4 regions of the Brevibacillus sp. MER 51 genome follow, and region 1 is predicted to be linked to each of the others. Evidence: riboswitches for the same ligand, from Rfam matches in the RefSeq annotation. Region 1 holds a riboswitch; each other region holds the start of a gene.
The links. Region 1 has a riboswitch for cyclic di-GMP ahead of ggt (gamma-glutamyltransferase). Riboswitches for the same ligand answer to the same signal wherever they lie in the genome.

Region 2: linked by a shared signal. The riboswitch ahead of yfmT (benzaldehyde dehydrogenase) and the one ahead of ggt (gamma-glutamyltransferase) in region 1 are both predicted to bind cyclic di-GMP.
Region 3: linked by a shared signal. The riboswitch ahead of M3630_RS29405 (GNAT family N-acetyltransferase) and the one ahead of ggt (gamma-glutamyltransferase) in region 1 are both predicted to bind cyclic di-GMP.
Region 4: linked by a shared signal. The riboswitch ahead of M3630_RS15700 (DUF5317 domain-containing protein) and the one ahead of ggt (gamma-glutamyltransferase) in region 1 are both predicted to bind cyclic di-GMP.

The regions. Positions count from the first base shown of each region.
Region 1 covers NZ_JAMAUS010000006.1:129,321-135,089, forward strand. The annotation lists gene M3630_RS14705 (methyl-accepting chemotaxis protein) at 1-121, opposite strand, end outside; gene ggt (gamma-glutamyltransferase) at 202-1,920, opposite strand; cyclic di-GMP riboswitch class I at 2,103-2,191, opposite strand; gene M3630_RS14715 (SET domain-containing protein) at 2,446-3,063, shown strand; gene M3630_RS14720 (glutamine--tRNA ligase/YqeY domain fusion protein) at 3,143-4,810, shown strand; gene M3630_RS14725 (APC family permease) at 4,932-5,769, shown strand, end outside.
Region 2 covers NZ_JAMAUS010000004.1:222,540-228,308, forward strand. The annotation lists gene M3630_RS10770 (hypothetical protein) at 132-377, shown strand; gene M3630_RS10775 (RsmB/NOP family class I SAM-dependent RNA methyltransferase) at 456-1,868, opposite strand; gene M3630_RS10780 (hypothetical protein) at 1,954-2,709, shown strand; gene M3630_RS10785 (methyl-accepting chemotaxis protein) at 2,734-3,669, shown strand; cyclic di-GMP riboswitch class I at 3,845-3,930, shown strand; gene yfmT (benzaldehyde dehydrogenase) at 4,016-5,473, shown strand; gene M3630_RS10795 (methyl-accepting chemotaxis protein) at 5,504-5,769, shown strand, end outside.
Region 3 covers NZ_JAMAUS010000027.1:24,654-30,422, reverse strand. The annotation lists gene M3630_RS29420 (GMC family oxidoreductase) at 1-906, opposite strand, end outside; gene M3630_RS29415 (alpha/beta hydrolase) at 1,201-2,250, opposite strand; gene M3630_RS29410 (methyl-accepting chemotaxis protein) at 2,364-3,854, opposite strand; gene M3630_RS29405 (GNAT family N-acetyltransferase) at 3,847-4,401, opposite strand; cyclic di-GMP riboswitch class I at 4,592-4,675, opposite strand; gene M3630_RS29400 (peroxiredoxin-like family protein) at 4,858-5,520, opposite strand; gene M3630_RS29395 (Crp/Fnr family transcriptional regulator) at 5,605-5,769, opposite strand, start outside.
Region 4 covers NZ_JAMAUS010000006.1:348,813-354,581, reverse strand. The annotation lists gene M3630_RS15715 (argininosuccinate synthase) at 1-23, opposite strand, end outside; gene M3630_RS15710 (histidine phosphatase family protein) at 302-841, shown strand; gene M3630_RS15705 (HD-GYP domain-containing protein) at 870-2,207, opposite strand; gene M3630_RS15700 (DUF5317 domain-containing protein) at 2,191-2,742, opposite strand; cyclic di-GMP riboswitch class II at 2,998-3,078, opposite strand; gene argF (ornithine carbamoyltransferase) at 3,174-4,145, opposite strand; gene carB (carbamoyl-phosphate synthase (glutamine-hydrolyzing) large subunit) at 4,090-5,769, opposite strand, start outside.

The DNA of each region.
Region 1 (5,769 bases):
TATCAATCAAAATGGATGAAAAGCTGTTCGTGATAAACAAAGAAACGGCAGTAAGTGGAATGACAGCCACGATGAGAAACCAAAGGATCATTTTGTTCCTGAGCTTGTTGAACAAAAACATAGGTTTTTCCACTCCTAATCCGTGAATGCAAAATAGAAACAGGTAGACTGCTGAGATTTACTCAGCAGTCTGACAAAATATTAATAGCCCATTGCAGCGCCTTCACCGCGAGGGTCAGCACCGCCAAATTTTACATTGGTTTGCGGGTCAATCAGGATTGCGCCGGACTGTCCCATCGCGTCGGTATAGGCTGCTTCCAGCTTTTCGACTGGATGCCCACGTTTAATGAGCTCGTCCAAGACTTCTTGAGGGATGCGGCTTTCCACCTTGAGATTGTTGGAAGCAGATCCCCAGTTGCGTCCATGCAGCCATCTTGGCGCTTCAATTGCGTCTTGCACGCTGAAACCAAAGTCTACAATACGCGTGACGAGAGCGGCTTGCGTTTGCGGCTGTCCTTCTCCCCCTTGTGTTCCGTAAAGGAGATAAGGCTTGTCCCCTTTGAAGAGCATCGCTGGGTTAATTGTGTGGAAGGTACGTTTGCCTGGTTCCAAGTGATTGATGTGTTTGGAATCCAAAGAGAAATAACTTCCGCGGTTTTGCAAAAGGACACCCGTATCTTTCGCTACGATGCCGGAACCCCAGTCAAAATAGTGACTCTGAATGATGGACACGGCGTTTCCATCTTTGTCGACGATCCCGAACCAGGTTGTATCGCCTTTTGGATCAAGCGGTTCTACGGATTTGGCTGCTTGCTTCATATCAATACGCGCAGCTAAATCTTTCCCGTGCTGCTTGGACAACAACTCATCTACAGGGATATCCGCAAAGGCTGGGTCAGTCAGCCATTTGTCGCGGTCAGCAAAAGCCTGTTTGGTAGCTTCCACAATCGTGTGATAGTAATCGGGTGTTCCTTCACCCATGCTCTTAAGGTCAAAGTTATTCAAAACATTAAGAATGGAGAGTGATGCCATGCCTTGGGAGTTAGGCGGAACGTTGTATGCTTTGTATCCGCGGTAGTCTACCGTAATAGGATCTGCCCAAGTGGAGGTATGCTTCTCAAAATCTTTCAACGTGAGCAATCCGCCGTTGGCTTGCATGTCTGCTACGATTTTTTTAGCAACTTCTCCTTTATAAAAACCGTCAGCGCCTTTTTTCGCAATGATTCGCAAAGTATTGGCAAGGTCCTTTTGTTTGAGAATTTCGCCTGCTGCATAAGGATCGCCGTTGGGCTTCAGGAATGTTTTACGGAATCCATCAAAACGTTGAAGATTCTTCAAGTCATTGTCAGTTGGATCTGTCGCGTATTTTGTCCAATACACTTGGTTGGGGGAGACTGGATATCCGTTCTCGGCGTATCCAATGGCAGGCTCCAGCAGTCTGTTCCATTGAAGCTTGCTGTTGCCCATTTTTTTATGGGCGTAGTTGTACGCCTCCCACCAGCCGGAGACAACTCCAGGGACAGTGTTTGCCGATTCATAACCGCGGGACGGGATTTTTTCGTAGCCTTTGCCTTTGTAATAGTCGATGGTTGCCTTTTCGCCTGCACGACCACTGCCGTTCAGTGCCTTCAGCTCTTTGGTTTTGGCATTGTAGATGAGCCAGAAGTTATCTCCGCCAATGGTTGTGTAATGAGGGTAGACAACAGCTAAGGTGGAAGCGGCTGTAATAGCAGCATCTACTGCGTTTCCACCGTCTTCCAATGTCTTCAGGGCCGCAGCCGTAGCCAGATAGTGGGGAGTCGTCACCATAGCGTTCGGTGACATCGATGTTGGACGGTTAGCAGCTTGTGCCCCAGAGAATGTTGATAGCCCGATGACAGCAGTCAGCGCGACGGTCGAGAGTTTCTTCAAGAATGACATTCCTATGAAACCTCCTTCATGATGAATAGAATAATGATTTCATTAAACCGGCTATCCGCTGTTGCCTCACCTCCTTTAAAAGTTAAAAATACACAAACATACAAAAATAGACAAAAATAGACATTGCGCGCGCAAAAAAAGACCAATGATATAGGATCATTGGTCTCGTCCTACATCAATACTTCGGTAGCTGGCAAGCGTGTCCGCTGTTGCGGAGGTAGCCCCTGTAGCTTTGCGTCGCCGGATTTCCCCGGGTATGCCGTTTCGATATCAATGGGTGAAGCATAAAATGACATGACACAAATAATGATTCGATCGTTGTGGGAAAATGTTCCTAAAAGTCCGTTTGCCAATAATATAGACTATTTACCATTTGTGGTAAATAAGAAAAAATATTTTAATCCAGAAAAATAGTCAGGAATGCTTATAGGAAAGGTTGTTTTTCGCATACATTCACACACCTCCTGGGGCAGAACTGCTTATGATGATAAAAAGGCACATTCGCCAAGGAGTGAAACAAAGACCATGATGCATCCCGATACAGAATTGCGTTATATCAACGATGAGATCGGGTACGGTGTGTTTGCGACAAGGTTTATCCCAAAAGGAACGATTGTATGGGCACAGGATGATTTGGACCAGGTATTGGACCCTGCATTTGTGGAAAGACTTGACTCATTACGAAAACAGGACGTACAAAAATATTCGTTTAAGAACCAGTTCGGAAAGTACATTCTTTGCTGGGATAAGGCAAGGTACGTGAACCACAGCTTTCATGCGAATTGTGTGCCGACCATGTATGATATGGAATTGGCAGCACGGGATATTTTACCGGGCGAAGAGCTGACCGATGATTACGGAACGTTAAATTTGGATGAACCTTTTGATTGTTTGCCCGAGTCTGACACGGACCGCTCCCGCGTAATGCCTGATGATTTGCTTCGGTATTACCCGCAGTGGGATCGGATTGCAGCGGAAGCATTCCAACGTTTCAATCATGTTGAACAGCCTTTGCTACATCTGATTTCCCCGAAGCATCTCGAAACGATTCGTGGAATCACGGAGCAGCGCTTAGCCATTGATTCTGTCGTTCACCTGTATTGCAGGTCACAATGGCAAACGAGGCAGCAATGGGAGACGTGAGCGGGTCGGTCAACGACCCGATTTTGTTGAACTCTGGGTAGAGAATCAGTATTATGGAATGTAAAGGTGAAGTGAAAGGTTGATTTCATTGGAAAACAAGGTAGCGGCATCCAATTTTATCCGCAATATCATGATTGATGACTTGCAAGAGGGCAAAGTAAAGGAAATCATTACCCGCTTTCCCCCAGAACCGAACGGGTATCTCCATATTGGACATGCAAAAGCGATCTGCCTCAACTTTGAGTTGGCTCGAGAATTCTCCGGCAAGGCCAACCTGCGTTTTGACGATACGAACCCGGTGAAGGAAGACATCGAATACGTAGAGGCCATCAAAAGGGACGTTCAATGGCTTGGCTTCGAATGGGACGGGTTGTTTTTTGCATCTGATTACTTTGAAGAGATGTACAACCGTGCGGTGCTGTTGATTAAAAAAGGTCTGGCTTACGTAGACGATCTTTCTCCAGAAGATATGCGGAAAATGCGCGGAACATGGACAGAGCCAGGCACAGATAGTCCGTTCCGCAGCCGGTCAGTGGAGGAAAACCTGGATCTGTTTGCACGTATGCGCCAAGGGGAATTCAAGGACGGAGAAAAGGTGCTTCGTGCGAAAATCGACATGGCTTCTCAAAACTTCAACATGCGTGATCCGGTTCTGTATCGGATCTCCCATGCAACGCATCACAACACAGGTGACAAATGGTGCATCTACCCGATGTACGACTTCGCTCATCCGTTGGAGGATGCCATTGAGGGCGTGACACATTCTCTGTGCTCACTGGAATTCGAAGATCATCGCCCGTTGTACGATTGGGTAGTCCGCGAGTGCGAAATGGAGAATGTGCCTCACCAGTACGAATTTGCCCGCTTGAACCTGACGAACACCGTTATGAGTAAACGCAAGCTGAAACAGCTTGTCGATGAGAATGTAGTAGACGGCTGGGATGACCCGCGCATGCCAACCATCGCAGGCTTCCGTCGTCGCGGCTATACACCGGAAGCAATTCGTACATTCGCCCGTGAAGTAGGGGTAGCGCGCGCGAACAGCACCGTTGACGAGAAAATGCTGGAGTACTTCATCCGCGAGGACTTGAAACTGAAGGCACCACGTACGATGGCTGTATTGAATCCATTGAAGGTCGTCATCACGAACTATCCGGAAGGACAAGTCGAGATGCTCGAAGCGGAGATCAACCCAGAGAACCCAGAGATGGGCAATCGTCAAATTCCGTTCTCCCGCGAAATCTACATTGAGCAGGACGATTTCATGGAAAACCCGCCGAGCAAGTATTTCCGCCTGTTCCCGGGAAATGAAGTGCGTCTGAAGCACGCGTACTTTATTAAATGCAATGACGTCGTGAAGGATGCAGACGGCAACGTGATCGAGATCCATTGCACCTATGACCCTGAGACGAAGAGCGGCAGCGGTTTTACTGGTCGCAAGGTAAAAGGGACGATTCACTGGGTGGATGCGACCAATGCAGTTCCTGCTGAATTCCGTTTGTACGAGCCATTGATTATGGATGATGAGGACGCAGAGGGTACATTCCTCGACAACGTTAACCCGAATTCATTGGAAGTGCTGCAAGGCTATGTGGAGCCAAATATGAAAGAAACCAAGCCACAAGACAAGTATCAATTTTTCCGTCATGGCTATTTCAATGTCGATCCGAAGCATACGACTGATGATAAGCTCGTATTCAACCGGATTGTATCGTTAAAGAGTTCCTTTGAACTGCCAAAAGCATAGGAAATACTCATATAAATCAAGCGCTGCTGTGCATGGAGATCCCGTGTGCAGCAGCGCTTTTTTCTTTCGTGATTATAAATCGGCGTGTATAATTATTCTGTTACAAAAAGGGGGACAGGCAGTGAACGGGAGAGCAGAACTAACACGTAGTTTGAAGTTGCGGCATATTGTCGTAATTGGACTGGGCTACATGGCCCCGATGGCCGTTTTTGACACCTTTGGCATTGTTTCTGGAGAAACGGGGGGGCACGTTCCTGCTGCTTATGCAGTCACACTTCTTGCGATCCTGTTTACGGCGGCAAGCTACGGTAAGATGGTACGGCTATTCCCTTCAGCAGGGACCGCGTATACGTATACGCAGCAAACGATTCATCCCTACGCAGGATTTTTGGTAGGCTGGGCATCCTTGCTGGATTATTTGTTTTTACCGATGATTAACGCCTTGTTGACGGGGGTATACCTATCATCCGTGTTTCCTGATGTGTCGACAGCGTGGTGGATTATTGGCTTCATTGTTTTGGTGACGGGGCTAAACGTATTTCGCGTAACCGTAACTGCATCCGTCAACTCGATTTTGGTGCTGTTTCAAGTCGTGGTCGTCTTGTTGTTTGCAGGATTGGCAATCCGTGGTCTTATGAATGGTGACGGTCTTGGGCAAGTATTCAATCTGCGACCATTTGTGTCACCGGATATGTCTGTCATTGCACTGCTTTCCGGTGCGTCGATTCTTTGCTTTTCCTTCCTGGGCTTTGATGCAGTAACCACACTCACAGAGGAAACCGTCGATGCGGAAAAGACGATTCCTCGCGGGATTATGCTCGTGGCACTCGCAGGAGGAGCGCTATTTATTACGGCATCTTATTTCATGCAATCATTATTTCCTGATGTTTCGGTATTGTCTGATCCAGAAGCGGCCTCTGCGGAGATTGCTCTGTTTATCGGTGGGACGATCTTTCAAT
Region 2 (5,769 bases), on a different contig from region 1:
CGAATTTTAATAGGATACAGGAATTGTGAGAGAAAATAGTGTTTTCCTCCCATGTGAATTGGGTAATAGATAGGAAGATAGAACCCTTTCTTGTGAAAGTACCATAGTACAGGGTGTGAGGAGAACCAGTGATGACGACGGATACGTGCTTGAAATGCGGCAGTCCGATGGGCCGGGGAGAGTACAGTTGCCAGGTTTGCGGAGAAAACGAAATACAAGACTACCAGATGATTCGCAATTACGTGAGAACCTATCCGAATTCGAATGCGATGCAAATTGCCAATGCAACAGGGATATCTGTTTCAAAAATATTGCGTTATATAAGAAATGGCTCGTTAACGGTAGTAGACAGTCCGCCCCGCAGAGGGCGATCATGAGAAAAAAGAGAAAAGCCCACAAGCAGTCGCGAAAGCATTTCGTGTAGCTTTGTGAGCTTTTTTATTTTTGATGCAATCTTACAACCAGCGTAGACCTTTTGGATAATGATTTTTGAGTTGCCCCTCTGATTGCTTGCCCCAACCGATGGAGAATCCATCTACAGTAACCAGCGTCCAGCCGCTTTCCCCATCTCGCGTGAGCGCTTCTCCTTTTAGGTACCGCAACAGTTCAGGATCGTCCGCGCCATACGAAGCGACACGGGCTGCCTCCGAAGGAGAGAGGGCGAGCGCCAAGGCGTGTGCAGGTTCAAATCTGTTCTTTTTTACGGTTCCCAGGTGCAGACCGACGCGCATGACCTTGAGCTTGTCCCAGTCGAGCTCGGGAGCAGGTGAGTAGTAGAGCTGCTCGCCAAATAAAAGAAAAGCAGCTTCATCTTCGAATGATTTGGAGAGCGCCGGGAGCGCTTCGACTGCGAACGTACGCCAGGCTGCCAGTGCTTCTTTTCGACCCGTCGGAGTTGATTTTGCTGCACGCTTTTCTTTACGCTTCCCGGAAGGTTCTTGAACCTCAGCGCTCTCGCTCTTTTGCAGCTTGGCGAGGTAATGACCTTCTCCCTGTAGACGATGCGGCCACAATCTGGCTGTCTGGGTGAGCTCCTCGTTTTGTGGCGACGCCCACTCGGGTTGGCCAGCAGAAAAGCAATCTGCATGTGGCAGCGAGATGATCTCAAATTCCGGGTGACGGTCCAGGAAGTTAACCAGGGACTGCTCATTTTCCAACGGAGCAAATGTGCAGGTGGAGTAGACCAACGTCCCGCCTGGCTTCAGCATTGCAGCGGCCGCCTCGAGAATATCACCTTGCATGACATGGCATTCCATTACTTTTGCAGGACTCCAGTCTTCGATTGCTTCGGGTAGCTTGCGAAACATTCCTTCGCCAGAGCATGGAGCGTCTACCAAAATTCGGTCAAAAAACTGGGGGAATCGCTCTTGCAAACGTTCAGGCGTTTCGTTGGTCACGACGGCATTGGTAACGCCGCAGCGCTCCAGGTTTTCTGACAAGGCTTTTGCTCGAACAGGATGGATCTCGTTTGCCACAAGCATTCCTTGTCCACGCAAAAACGCTGCAAGCTGCGTCGATTTCCCTCCTGGCGCTGCACATAGGTCGAGGATGCGCTCACCAGGTTGGGCACCGAGTGCTTCGGCAGCGGACATCGCGCTTGGCTCCTGCAAATAGTACATGCCGGCGGAGTGAAAAGGATGCTTGCCGGGACGAGCTGGCTCTTTGTAGCGAAATCCGTTTTCGCACCAAGGGACTGCTTCCAGAGCAAACGGCGAGATTTTCAAAAAATCGTCACGCCCTACCTTCAACGGATTGACCCGTAAGCCGTGTGTTACAGGCTGATCATAGGAGGAAACGAATGCCTCGAAATCGTGCCCGAGCAAGGTTTGCATGCGCTCGGTAAATGGTGTCGGTAAATTTTTTGTCATAACAGCCTCCGATGTCAGATTTTGGCCCCATGTGAAAGGAAAAGATAGAATCATGGCGAATCATAGAGAATGAGGTGAGAGCATTATGGAAGGATCCCGTGCAAAACGCTACCGCTCCCGGCGGAGGAATGACTCGGAAGTAAGCCGGTTTTGGATCATGGGGTTGCTGTTCTCACTGCTGGTGCTCGCTTTTGAATTCTTTATCGAAATACCCGCCGACGCAGATTGGCTGATCGATATGGAGATGGCTTTGTTTTCTGCCAGCTTTACATTGCTTGCCTTTTATCTGCTCGGACTTACCTTTGCCTTTTCACGCCACCAAAAGGCAGGGAAGATCAATCACCAAATCATCATCTATGTATGGTTGGGTGCGATCTTGTTTCACTTGTTCCTGCTCATCAGCAATTTGTCCAATCAGCATGTGTACAAGGCAGGGATCATTCTATTTTTAGGACCATTGTTTTTAACTGTCTACCATTTTATCACGTACTTGGCAGCTTTGCGCGAGGAGCGTGAGGAGCAGGAGGCAGCTACGACAGCTACGCTTGAGCGTACGGCCTACCAGATGATTCTGGAGGGTGGGCGTGTATACAGCGAGCTAAGTCGCCTGAAAACAGAATATCCAGAAGTGGAGCAAATGCTTCGTGCCAACGATTTTCACGATAAACTGGAGCGCTATGCTTTGGAAATGCAGCAGTATTTGCAGGCGAAGCATTTTGAGCGTAAAGACGTGGAGCTCTTGGAGGGTCACTATTATTTCTTGGAAAACTTGCTGAGCTTGGCGAAACAACATCCGGGAATAATCGAGTCCCGCGTATATAGCCGCCGAGGTGACAATTGATGGGTACAGAGGAGAGGGAAGCGGATGTTTTGGAAAAAAGACAAAGGCCTGGCAGATAAAGAGACAGCAGCGACGACAGCCACAACCACAATGACAGGACAGCAAGACGCTTGGAAACATGAGCTTCGCGATCTTTACGAACAGATGGGTGCGATCCTCAGTTCAAACCAGGCGATGAACGCCGAATCCGATCAAATGGTGCGACTGGTGACAAGGATGAAGCGTGTCGTAGATAATATCCAGGCCATTAACGAGCGGGATGATGAATCTGCGAGCCAGTTGTCGGTTCGAGGAGAGCGCCTGACAGACATCTGCAAACAATCGGTAGCGTGTGCAGATGAAGGCAAGAAGGCAATGACGGACGTTGTGCAGGTCATGAGCCTGCTCGACAAAGAATCGGTCCATACGTCCAAGTCCATGAGCCGCTTGGAAGAGAGCTCTTCGGAAATTACGAGCATCGTCAAGGTGATCAGCGACATTGCGAATCAGACCAACCTTCTCGCCCTGAATGCAGCGATAGAAGCGGCACGTGCAGGTGAACAAGGCCGAGGCTTCGCTGTCGTAGCGGATGAGGTACGGAAGCTGGCCGAGATGACAGCGAACTCGACCAAGACGATTGCAGAATTGATTGGCAAGATTCAGGAAGAAACAAAAGAAGCATTGTCTAACAGTGAAAAAAGCAGCAGTGCAATCAAAAATGGACTTTCTATCAGCAAGGATGCTGCACAGAAGACAGATCAGATCGTGAACGCTTTCCAGGTACTGAACGTCGAAGTGTCGGGTGTGATGGAAATCATCGCGCATCAAAAGCGATTTGCTGATGATGTGTCCCAGCAGGTAAGTGATGCAAAGGGCTTGCTGGACGAGCTGAATGAAGGCTTGACCAAGCACATAAGGGACGCCAACGCGACAGAGCAAATGCTCGCGACGAGCGTAAAGAATGTCAAATCGTTATTGTGAGCATAAGGAAGAAGAACCAGGAGTCCGTATCCAAGCGATGCGGGCTTTTTGATATTTGTTACTTCCTTTCACGAAATATTTACATGTTTTCGTTTGACTATTAGGAATAGAGTACTATAATCAAAGTATCATTCTCCATATCTTTCCTTTTTTCGACAAAATCATATCGGCATTCGCTATGAATGGGCAAACCCATTGAAAAGTGGGGACGCAAAGCCACGGGCCTAATGTACACGTTACGATGGCAGCCGGGTTGCCAACGAGCAGTGTATTTTGCTGTTTTAGTTTTACGGCTCCTTTCATGCGAAAGGGGCCTATTACCTTTACAAAAGGGAGAGGTTGTAGCATGTCAATCCTGCAAACATTGGACAAGCAGTACATCAATGGGGAGTGGCGCGACGGGCTGGGCGCGAAGACATTGCAAGATATCAACCCTTACAATGGGGAAGTCATCGCAGAATTCAAAATGGCAAATCTGGAGGATATCGACGCGGCTTACAAGGCGGCAGCCCACGCGAAAAAAGAGTGGGACGAAGTGAATGCTTATACCAAATCCCGAATGTTGGAGCGTGCTGTTCACTATATCGAAGAGCATGAAGAAGAAATCATTCAGATCATCATTCGTGAATTGGGCGGAACCCGATTGAAAGCGTTTTTTGAGATCGGGCTTGTGAAGGATATTATTCGCGAGGCGGCTACCTTCCCAGTGCGGATGGAAGGAAAAATTCTGCCTTCTCCCGTAGACGGAAAAGAAAACCGCTTGTATCGGATTCCCGCAGGAGTTGTCGGCGTCATCAGTCCGTTCAACTTCCCCTTCTATCTGTCGATGAAGTCCGTAGCTCCAGCTCTTGGCGCGGGCAACGGTGTCGTCCTCAAACCACATGAGCACACGCCAATCACGGGTGGGACTCTCATCGCGAAAATTTTTGAAGAAGTAGGTCTGCCCAAAGGCTTGATTAACGTCGTAGTGACGGATATCGCTGAAATTGGCGATGGTTTTGTCTCCCACCCGATTCCGCGCATCCTTTCGTTTACAGGGTCTAGCCAAGTTGGGAGCCATATCGCGCAGGTGGCAGCGAAGCATTTCAAAAAGGCGATTTTGGAGCTGGGCGGCAATAGTGCGCTGATCGTTTTGGAGGATGCGGATCTCCAGTATGCCGTCAATGCAGCAGTATTCAGCCGTTTTACCCACCAAGGTCAGATTTGCATGTCAGCTAACCGGGTTCTGGTTCACCAAGATGTATACGATAAATTCCTCGATTTGTACGTGGAAAAAGTATCTGGACTCAAGGTAGGAGACCCGAATGATCCTGACACGGTAATCGGTCCACTCATCAATCAACGGCAAGTCGCCAATCTGATGGCAACGATCGATGAGGCGATACGCGAAGGAGCCGTTCCTGCACTGAAAGGGGAAGTAAAAGGAAACGTGGTCGAACCGATTGTTTTGACAGGAGTGACCACAGACATGTCGATTGCATCCAAAGAGCTGTTTGGTCCGGCTGTTTGCATCATGTCGTTTGCTTCCGAGGAAGAAGCGATTCGCATGGCGAACGAGACACCATTTGGGTTGTCCGGGGCAATTCACACCCGTGATCTGGAGAGAGGTGCCGAGATGGCCAAGCGCATTGAGACCGGCATGATTCACATCAACGATGGAACGATCAATGACGAGCCAATCGTGGCGTTCGGCGGTGAAAAGCACTCCGGGTTGGGACGATTGAATGGTCAATGGAGCTTAGAAGAGTTTACTACGCTGAAATGGATTTCGGTTCAGCACAAGAAGCGTCAATTTCCGTACTAATGCCAGCAAAATATAGAGGTGAAGAGGGTCATGAACGGATACGAAGAATGGAACGAAACAGAGGCTTCCGAAAAGGGGAAAAACGCAGAACTGCTCGAGGCTTTCATCAAGGTTGCCCCCTATTTAAATGATTTGCTTTCCGATGACATTACCATTGGGGTCTACGACACGGAAAAGCTATTGTGCAATGTACCTGCCCAAACATTTGCACTGCAAGTCAAGCCTGGTGATCCACTCCAGGAAGGAGATGTGATCACCAACGCGATCCGAAAAAACACCAAGCAGGCGATGATGGT
Region 3 (5,769 bases), on a different contig from region 1:
CGTCGTTCTGCCAATCCCTGATCGTTGCAGGATAACCGAGGAGTAGGTACCGGCAGAGACAATAATTCCTTTTTTCGCATAAGCGATTTGTGTCACGCCGTTTCGAACGAATTCGACCCCAACGGCAGTCTGCACGTTCTTTTTTGATGCAAAGAGAATTTTATTTACGGTTGTTTTTCCGAAAATGACTAACTTTCTGCCTCCAATCCCGAACTCATCTGGCTGGAATTCATTGCCCTGTGTCACGATTTGGTTATTTAAATACCCGGCTCTCGTGGAGGAACGAATAAACTTCCCATCTACTTCTTGTTGAATATACTGTGATTGATAGAAGGTACAGTCTCGGATACCTGTATTGTAATCTTCCACGATGGGGATACCCAAAACCTGAGAGGTTGCTTCAGCCAAAGTTTGGATAAGCCCACTATTCGGAATCAGTTGCTGCCTGACAAAAATAGGGCCTTTTTTACCGCGTTCTTTTGGGCTTTGTGTATCTCCCGTATAGGTTTCGTTTTTTTTGAATAGGGAGCGGAGATGATCGTAGCCCCACTGATCTCCGACGAGTTTTGCCCACTGATCATATAGCTGGCGGCTTCCGCGGACAGCATACATAAAATTATGTTCGGAGCTTCCACCAATTACTCTCCCACTCCATAGCGGAAGCTGGCGTCCAATTGCTTGTTCGATTTTCGAGACAGCAATGAAGGATAGTTTGTTATCATCTGCCATATTCACTGCTGCCTCTAGAGAAGCGCTTGGGTTCGGCATATTTGTACCTGCTTCCAGAACAAGTACAGAAGTCTTCTTGTCATCTGTCAATTCCTTGGCGATTACTCCTCCGGCAGTTCCGGCGCCAATCACGATATAATCGTACTTTTCACTTGCTGGGCTTGAACTTTGTCCCAATTGTTGCACTTCCTTTTTTCATAATTTCCTAGCACTTTCAATCTATTCATGCCGGAATGCGGGGGTTCCAGCAGCAAATCAGGCAAAATCATTATTTGCAATCTTTTGTGTGAATGGCATAGGAAGATAGGAAGTAGAATGGGGTTAGCCGATTTGCATAATATTCACGTTTGCGGCGACAAACTTGATCTCTTTCAAAATTCTCCCTTTCACTCTGCTAAAATTTCGCCCCAGATGCGCCTAAAGGAGGTAAGGCTGGGGGAATCAATGTTTCATAAAATAAAACCGTCACGGTCATGCCCTGACGGTTTTTCGAATGAGCTCGATAAACTCCTCTGCTTTCTCGATGTGTGGAGCGTGCCCCACATTTTCCATGACAATCTCCTGATAAGAACCACCAGCGCGCTGATATTGTTCAAGCACGTCACGAATTTGGGAGACCATCGGCTGCGGGGGATATTCGTCTTCCCCCGGCCATCCGGGGACATAGCCAAGCTTGCCCAGCGTACCGAAATCAGCCAGCGACTGATCCGAGACAATGGCATCATCCGCACCGCGAATCCATAAAATCGGACACTTCGGCTCCATCTGGACAATACCGGACAAATTTACGTATTTGGGAGAAATCGCATTCGTAATCCCTGTCGTTCCGGGAGCAACACTGGGCCAATCGTTTACGTATTCAAAGGCACCGGGGTAAAAGTCCTCTCCTATTCTCGTAGAGAGTATTGCGTTCACATAACGGTCTTCCTGCTCTGGGCCAACTTGGAATGGGGGCTTGAAATAAAGCTGATTCATGACATTGCGAGGACTGGAGGGAGATTCATTGCCTATATCTTTGGCTGCAATCCTTTTGACCAGCTCAGAGTTGGCGGCTCCCCCACCCGAGCCTGAGAAACTGCTGTAGCACGGGGTACCAGCTATATCTTTGGTTCCACCAAAGCCGTAAGGGGACATGGGGGCGATGAGAATCAGAGAGCGGACTTCCTGCGGGTGATCGATGGCAAACTGCATCGCGATCCCGCCACCCAACGACCAGCCGGCAAGATGGATGGGCGTTGGCAAGTCCAATGCCCGAATAAACGAATGAAGGTCATCCGACCAGTCTCGCAAACCGCGTGTCGCATCAATGGGCAATGCTTCACTTGCTCCATAGCCACGCATATCAGGTGCATACAGACGGTACTGGTCACATAGAGCTGCAATGGTATCATCCCAGAACAGGTTGGCTGATGCATTGCCGTGAATGAGGAGAAGCGGTTCTCCTTCCGGTACGCCTGCTGTCAGGTAGGAAACGAGCAATCGATCGGTCTGAATCGTTTTGGTTTCGATTCTTGCATCCATCAATGATGTGCCTCCTTTTAAAGCGTAAATATCAGAATATTTCTATTGTATGCCTGTTCGGTTACAAAATGAGAAAAGAAAACAACCGCCAGTGAAAGGCGGTTGCAGGAAGATTACATATGGAGACCACGCATCTGCTGTTCAATTTTCTCAAAGCCGCCAGAAACCTTAACGACTTCGTCTTTTTGCTCAGAAACGAGCACAAGCACTTCTTCCAGGCTCTCTTTGTTCTTGTCGGTAATATCTGCGTTGACTTCTACTTTTGCGCCGACTTCCTGAATCATGCTGTGAACATGGACGATGAACTCTTGCAGGTTTTTCGTTTTATCTGCGAAGTTTTGCATGTAGTTGTCTACATTGGTGAACATTTCTTGTACTTCGAGAATGCCCTCGCTATTTTTCTCAAAAGAAGTCTGCGACTCGGAAATCATATCCGATACGAGCTTCATTTTTTCGCGGATGGTCATGAGCAGGCTCGAGATCGACTCGGACGATAGCTTGGAGGATTCTGCCAGCTTGCGTACTTCATCTGCGACGACAGCAAATCCTCGGCCGTGTTCGCCTGCGCGAGACGCTTCAATCGTGGCATTGAGTGCCAACAGATTGGTCTGTGCAGAAATCTCGGAAATGGTTTGGATGATTTTTCCAATCGATTCGGTTTCTTTATTGAGCTCTTGGATTAGCTGGTTCGTACCTTGGATGTCCTTGATGAATCGTTCAAAGTCATTACCGATGTTGCCAATGCGTTTTCCACTTTCGCTAGTGGCTTCCTTGGTCGATTCTACGTACTCATGCATCTCTGTGACAGAGCGGGTCATGTCCTCAACTTGCAAATTCGTCGAGCTCATTTCCCGACGCAGCTCGTCTGTATTGCTGGTCTGGACAGTAAAGGACTCCATGATGTCTTGCAGGGAAGCGACGGTTTCGACAGCGCGAACATTGACACCGTCCGTTACCTTGTTCAAATTCTCTTGATAGTCTTGCATAGAGGTGAGTGATTCATTGATCTTATCCAGAACACGTTGCAACGATTCCTTCGAGGCAATCGCTTCTTGCTTCTGTTGCTCACTTTCCTCTTGCAACTTGTTATTGAATACAGCATGCATCATGCTCGTGATAGAGACAAAGCAGAAGGTGAGCAGGAAGTACATCAGATCGAGATTGCTTGTCGAATGGAAAATCGTTTCTCTTTGTGTCAGGAAGTAATAAGAGACAATGCCCAATGTCGATACAATCGTCAAAATATTGATGAGTCGGTCTTGATAAATCCCCATGACTGCTACGAAGAACATAATGGTCATGATATTGATCATATGCGGGTCCAGTCCGACTACGATGAACATGAAGATCCCGATTACGGCGAAGTTAAAGAACTTCATGAAGGGCGCTGCTTTTTCACGGAAGCTCGGGCGATTGGAGATGTAAGCAAAAGGTGCCAGTACGCCATACAAAATACCCAGAATTGTGAAAACGAATGTGTACGAAACGCCTAGAAAGAGGTTTAAGACCTGAACAACCGTAATAATACTTGCGAATACGATTACGACCCAATTGTTTCTTCTTCTCAATAAATCAATTTTATCCATGTTATCCATGTTACCCACCTACCTCGACTTTTACTTGGTTGGATGACGACGTATTGTACCAGGAATATTTCGGATCATGCTTATTGTCATAGACATCTTTTAGATGGAAAAGGGTCGGAATAGCATCGGCCCCTTTGTAAAAGACGATATCTTTGGTCTGAGTTGCTTTTACTTGATACTTCGTGTTAATAAATTTAAAAAAGGTCGGATCTGCTACCCCGATAGCGTGGGTATAACCATGCTTTTCAGCGTAATCTATCATCAGGCAAATTCCTTTTTGCCCCAGTTGTCCTCGGTATTTCGGCAGAACAGCGAGACTGTCTACCTCCATTACTTTCATATCTTCTGTAACAACATCCTGAAAAAGTGATTTCATATAAGCACTTGATTTGGAAAAGGGCGTCATTTCAAATGTTCCACCTGCTTCACCATCTTCGGCGATTAAGAGGAACTGAGCCGAGCCTTCTTTCGCGTACTCCATCTCGAAGCCCATGCTTGTCCATACTGTTTCCTTGATTTCATGAAATTTGGCTAACTCTTGTACGGTTTCTACTAGTTTGTACATAACTTCCCCACTCCATCATTTTCTGATTACCGTGTTGTGTATGTTTGACGTCCCAAAAGTTATGTTTTTCCATCTGTTGCAAAAATGAAAGTGCTTTCATCCTCCTTTCAAAAAACGAAACACAAAAAAAGGCCGTTCCAACGAAATGGAACAACCGAAGCTACCAACATCGAAAAAATGGTCTCAAGATGATGGCAACCCGGCTATCATGGTCAAAGACTGTAGACCCGTGGTTTTGCGTCGCCACCTTTCGATGACTTTGCCTTTTGCATTTTTTAGCAAAAATTGTAAAAGTGTGTCGAAAATTGCTAGACATAATCATGCAAAATATAAGCCATTTGTATTAGCTGTGTCAAGTTTTGGTAGGGAGAAGTAACTAATTGTTCATAATATATGAACGTACGGAAAAACCAGTTGCCGTATCAACTGGTTCTTCATTAAGTAGGGAGTATGGCGTTAGGTTAGGGTGCGCAGAATGTCTATAACTTCAGTAGGCTCCATTCGCTTTTTGTAGTCAGGATCTAAGGATACTGACCGGATTACGCCCTGGTTATCGAGGATATAAGTAGCCGGTATGGGGAGTGTCCAGGAATCGTCGCTATTAAAATGATTGAGATCGATATCCAATGATCGGTAGGTATCATGTAAATACTCAGGCAGTCTGAATATGAGTCTGTATTTTTCTGCTACCTGATTATTGGTATCGCATAACACGGGGAAGCTCAGACGATTGTTCTCTTGCATAGTAAGAGAGTGTGCAGGAGATTGTGGACTAATGGCAAACAATTGAGCACCCAGAGAGGTTATCGTATCGAGCTGTTTTTGGTACGCTAGCATCTCCAAATTGCAGTAGGGGCACCATGATCCACGGAAAAATGTGAGGACGACAGGACCTTTTATGATTTCTTCCGACAAGGTAATGTTCTTGCCAGTGTGATCGTTCAACGTGAAATCAGGCGCAATCGAACCAATCGGCAAGCCCTTTGCCAGTTCAGAGGTCCGCAGCTCCTCGATTGATCTTGTAAATGCATCTGTTACTTCACGGGTGAGGAAGTCTGCTATTTGAATGGTTGTAAAATCTAGCTCTTCGCGCAGGCTCTGAAAATGTGGTTTATCCATATGTCGTTCCCCTCTTTTTCGAAAGAATAGTAGAAGCCATGGCTTTACGATATCTTTCTTTTTGAGCGAAAGATGTAAACTGGATTACATTTTCTTCAAAATCCTGTCCCGCTGAATAGAAATAGATTTAAAGCCTGTTTGAATCAGTTCTTCTCTTGCTAAAGCACGTAATGCTACCGTCACAGCTTCCCTGGATGCCCCAACAAAATTGGCGATTTCTTGATGGGAAAGAGGTAAGTCAATTTGTTG
Region 4 (5,769 bases), 220 kb from region 1:
AACACAATTTTTTCTTTTGCCATCATTCTCTCTCCCCGTTTCGAAGTTTCTCTTATGCGAGTAATTATACAAACGAACTAATAAAAATACAACCATTTTTCTTGTATATTTCTTGTGAATTCGCAGACAAAAACGGAGATGCAGAGAAATTATGCACTTCTCGTATAAAGCTTATCTTGTTTTTATGCATGCTCATCATCTGTTTATGCATAAACGTTTGCGTGATTAAAAGGGAAACTTATCCAGGGTAGCGAATGAGTGAAAGGAGGAATTCCATTAAGAGAAGGCTCTTGGAGGGATTATGAAAACAATTTATTTGGTCCGTCATTGTCAGGCTGCTGGCCAAGAACCCGATGCACTGCTCACGGAAAAGGGAGAAGTACAAGCTCGGGAGCTTGCCACCTTCTTCGCAGGTTCCCCCGTTGATCGAATCATTTCGAGTCCGTATCATCGGGCGGTTGCCACCATCCAGCCACTTGCACAGGAACGCGGAATCGTGATTGAAGAAGATACCCGTTTGGTCGAGCGCGTTCTTAGCGGAGTACCACGTGAGGATTGGTTCGAGCGGCTGCGCGATACGTTCGATGATCTGACTCTTGAATTCGAAGGTGGCGAATCCAGTCTTACTGCTATAAATCGGGCAAATTCGTTGCTCACTGAGATTTTGGCAGACGAGCATAAAGATATTGTGCTAGTCAGCCACGGATGCCTGCTGGCCTTGCTCATGAAATCAATGGATGACCGCTTTGGCTTTCACGATTGGGAGAAATTAAGCAATCCAGATGTCTTCAAGCTTACCTGCCATTTAGAATCCAGAGAGCTCGTCCGCATATGGTCGTAAACGAATAAAAACAGTTACAAGGGGCAGCTCATCTGATTGCCTCCTGTAACTGTTTTTGTGGGATGGACTCTATTCCGATAATGCTCTGTAATTCTTCGCACGGCAGTCGCTGAACGATTCTGATAAAATGCTCCGCCAATATCGGATCAAATTGGGTACCAGAACCCCGTCTGATTTCTTGAAGCGCTTCCTCCACGGGCAATCCTTTTCGATAAGGCCTGTCCGCAACCATCGCATCGAAAGCATCAGAAATGGCTAAAATTCTCGCCATCAGCGGAATCTCATCCCCGGCTAAACCATCCGGATATCCCCTGCCATCTATACGCTCATGATGGGAGCGAATCGCAGGAAGCAATTCATTGAACATCCCTGCTTGCAAAATGATTTCGTAGCCAATGACCGTGTGCTGCTTGATCTTGTCATACTCTTCGGGAGTGAGCTTTCCTTTTTTATTAAGGATTTCGTCTTCGATACCGATTTTTCCAATGTCGTGCAGGATTCCCCCGATATAAACATCCTCCACTTTTCGTTCGGCCAAACCAATATCTCTCGCAATTTCTCTTCCCCAGTAAGCTACACGCTGAGAATGTCCACTTGTGTATCGATCTCGTGCGTCAATGGAAGCAGCCATCGTCGTTAAGAAGTTGTGATTGAATGATTTGACCTCTTCTACTTTTTGCTGAAGCCTTTGAAGATTGTCATAGTAATGATGAAATACGTAGCTGATCGTAATAAACGCAATCATCATAGGAATTAGTGTTAACGGACCATATAACTCTACTAATCGTGAACCTACCCCGGCAAGAATCAAAAGCAACAAGTAAGTCGAGGTAAAGCCTTTTGCCATCATCTTTACGGTTCGCGCCCAGGTCATTTGGTGAAAATAGGAGATACCCAATCCACATAAAGTCAGGTTCACAAACCAATACACAACAGCCAAAAACAAATCGCTAATAATGGGAGAAACAGTTCCGAAGCCCTCGATCCAATCCTTCAAAAACGCTACTGTCCATATAGTCATTAACAATTGCCCAATGTTAATAATAGCTTTTAGCGGATTAAACCTTACCAGGAAAGCAATGATTAAAGATTCAATAACAGCAGCCCATACTCCGACCCAGACTCCGTACAACAAGATACCCGAAAAGATGACAGCATTGTTCACTGTTAAAATCGTATTAGATATACGCACGGGAGCAAAACAGGAAAAAATGGTCAGGAGGGTGTAGGTAGATATTACCCCCCAATGCTCACGAGCAGCCCATTCCGATGAAGATGTGTAAAAAATATAGATTGCTGCAATGACAAATCCAACCTGGACAACAATCCCTTTTATCCAAACCGCAAAATCAGTTTTTTGTCGCATAACTTTTACCTTCGCGAAGTTGTAGTAATGAAATCGGTTTATTCATCAATCGCTGAACAAGTAAAAAGGCACCTAACATAATAAAAATATCGCCGATGCTAATAATCCGAGGAATGAAAGATGGCATGTAAATGACATCCGTCAAAAACGGAAAATTTGAACTTTCCGTCAATACACTATGCTTGAAATTCGTTCCGTTTATAACTGGCTCTAAATCATAAGGAAGCTTTGCTGCTTGAACTAAATCGATTGGCATTTTTCCATTGTTAGACCAAATTGCAATCGCATTCAGAAACCAGCCGATTAAAAAAATCCGCATATCTTCAAATTCTCGATTAAAAACGAGGAAGGCCAAAATAAACACATACGCGATCGATATGAAAATGCCACCGATCGTAGGGAAGAAGGCTGCACAAGCCTGCAGCAATATGGTAACGATAAGAAGTTTCTTTTGGTTGAACTTAGGTAATTCTTTGATTCTTCCCCCTCGCAGCAATGCTACGAGAAAAGATAGGGCAATTACATCCAATAGCATGTTGTTTCCTCCAAGCTTGAAGAAAAAACACCACTCAGCCAAGCGGTGTTTGTTTCTCCAATACGCTTATTTATCCAATATGGAAGTTTGCAGAAGTAGCTGCTACGATTGCTACCACCATCATAATTGCCGCGAACCATTTTTTCATTTTCTTTTCCCCCCTTTAGGCATAGTGGAGAAAGCTGGCTTCGCTACTGTCCGTGATGCAGAGGCCAAGCGACCAAGTACAGCCCCTGCTCCCCTTTCCTTTTCCATTACGAAAAAGGTTGGATTCGCTACTGGCTCCATACGGACCAAGCGACCAGATACAGTCCGTACTTCTTCGCTTCTTTCCTACCTTTATTTTACACATAAGTGACAAAATTCGGCAATCATAGATTCATAGTCTATTGGATTTAATTCCGGCTAGTTCTATTTAACTAGAACTATGTTCACACCAGCGCCGCCAAAATCGCCTTTTGTGCGTGCAATCTATTTTCAGCCTGATCAAAAATGACAGAGCGCGATCCGTCGATAACCCCGGTCGTCACTTCCTCCCCACGATGTGCCGGCAAGCAGTGCAAGAAGAGATAATCACGATCTGCCGCTGCTACCAATTTTTCATTCACTTGATAGTCGGCAAATGCTTTCAATCGTACCTCATTTTCTTCTTCAAAACCCATACTAGTCCAAACGTCCGTGTATACAGCATCTGCCCCCATGACAGCCTCTATCGGATCGGTGGTCACCATCATTTTTCCACCGCTTTGTTTCGCGTACCCCGTAGCTTTTGCGACAATGGTTGCATCCATTTCGTAGCCTACCGGAGTTGCTACCCGCACATCCAGACCTAGCAGAGCTGCGCCCAGCACCAGTGAATTCGCCACGTTGTTGCCGTCTCCTACATAAGCGAGCTTGACTCCTTTCAGCTTGCCTTTATGTTCCCAGATCGTCAGCAGATCAGCCAAAGCCTGACAAGGATGGTACAGATCGGTCAAGCCATTGATAATAGGGATCGACGCGTGCTCGGCAAGCTCTTCTACATAGGAGTGGGAAAAGGTGCGAATCATGATGGCATCCACGTACCGAGAGAGAACTTTTGCTGTGTCGCTGATCGGCTCCCCACGTCCGAGCTGGAGCTCTTTTCCGCTCATGAACATTCCCAAGCCGCCCAACTGATGCATCCCTACTTCAAAGGAGACGCGGGTGCGGGTTGAAGCCTTGTCAAAGATCATCCCCAACGTCTTGCCTTGCAAAGGCTGGAATGGCTGTCCCAGCTTTTGCAATTGCTTGACGTGAGCAGACAGATGGAGCAGCTCCATCAATTCTTCTCCATTGAATTCATCGACGCGCAAGAAATCTTTTCCTTTATGCTTTTGTAACGGCAAGTTTTGAAAGTGTTCCAATATCTTCACTGGCTGCATGCGAGCCACCTCTTTTCTTCATAATAGACTTCACGTATAACTCGAACGTATCGACAGCGGAGAACAATGGCACACCTTGTTGTACCATCCGGCTTCGCAGAGCAAATCCGGTCCGGCCATGACGATTGCCTTTCGTCGCAGTAACGAGTGCAAAGGCCGCTTGTTCCTCTTGCAACAGATCGATCCACGCTGCTTCATCTGCAACGATATGCTTCACGACAATTCCTTCGTTTTTCAGCCACTCGGCCGTTCCCGGAGTCGCCGCCAGATTGGCACCGTCATCTTGTATTTGTCCGATTGACTCTCTCACGCCGCCCTGCTTATCTCCATCTGCCAAAGAAATCATGACCAACTGACCTTTTTGCCAGTCGCCGTACAAATTGTCTTTGAAAGCAAAGGCTTTGCCTGCAGCCTCTTCAAAAGAATGACCCAAGCCGAGAACTTCGCCCGTCGATTTCATATCTGGACCTAGTACCGGGTCTACGCCGTTCAACTTGATCGTGGAGAAAACTGGCGCCTTGACGACGGCAAACGGAATCTCTGGCAAAAGCCCTGTACCGTAGCCCATCTCCGACAGCTTCTCACCCAATTGTGCACGAACCGCCAATTGAACCATCGGGATACCAGTCACTTTGCTCGTAATCGGTACTGTCCGTGAAGCACGAGGATTTACCTCCAGTACATAAACCGTTTCGCCATCAATGACGAACTGAATATTGATTAACCCGACCGCTTCCATTTCCTTCGCGATTGCTTCTGTATAGCTCGCGATTTTTTGCTTGATGTCATCCGTCAGCTGAGGAGCCGGGAACAAGGCTACACTGTCGCCTGAGTGGATACCCGCTCTCTCCACATGCTGGAAGATCCCTGGGATGATGACAGAATGTCCGTCGCATACCGCATCTACTTCTGCTTCCTTGCCTGGAACGTATTTATCCACGAGGAGTGGGAAAAACATGCTCATGTCCGGATGGCTCAACCAGTCGTGAATGGTAGCCTGCAGCTCGTCGATATTGTGGACAACGACCATACCTTGCCCGCCGATGACATACGAAGGTCGCATCAAAACAGGGAAGCCGATTTCCTCCGCGATCGCGGTTGCATCCTCCAAGGACGATACTCCTTTTCCGGGGATATGCGGAATGTCCAGCTTGCGCAGCATGGCGTAGAACAGCTCGCGGTCCTCCGCGCGTTCGATGGCTGTAAGCGATGTCCCCATTACTTTCAGCCCCGCATGCTCCAGCTTGGCTGCCAAATTGATCGCGGTTTGACCACCGAACTGAACCATGACGCCCTCTACCTGTTCGCGCTCTGCGATATGGAGCACGTCTTCTACGTGAAGCGGTTCAAAATACAGATGGTCGGCTGTTTCATAGTCAGTGCTGACCGTCTCTGGGTTGTTGTTCACAACGACTGCCGCAATACCCCTTGCCTGAAGCGCTTTGGCTGCATGCACGGAGCAATAGTCAAACTCGATTCCCTGACCAATTCGAATGGGACCTGAGCCAAGGACCAGTACTTTGCGGCCAGACAGTGACTCAACCTCATCTACTCCTTGCCAATCCGAATAGTAGTAAGGGGTTTGGGCATCAAATTCTGCCGCACAAGTATCCACAATTTTATA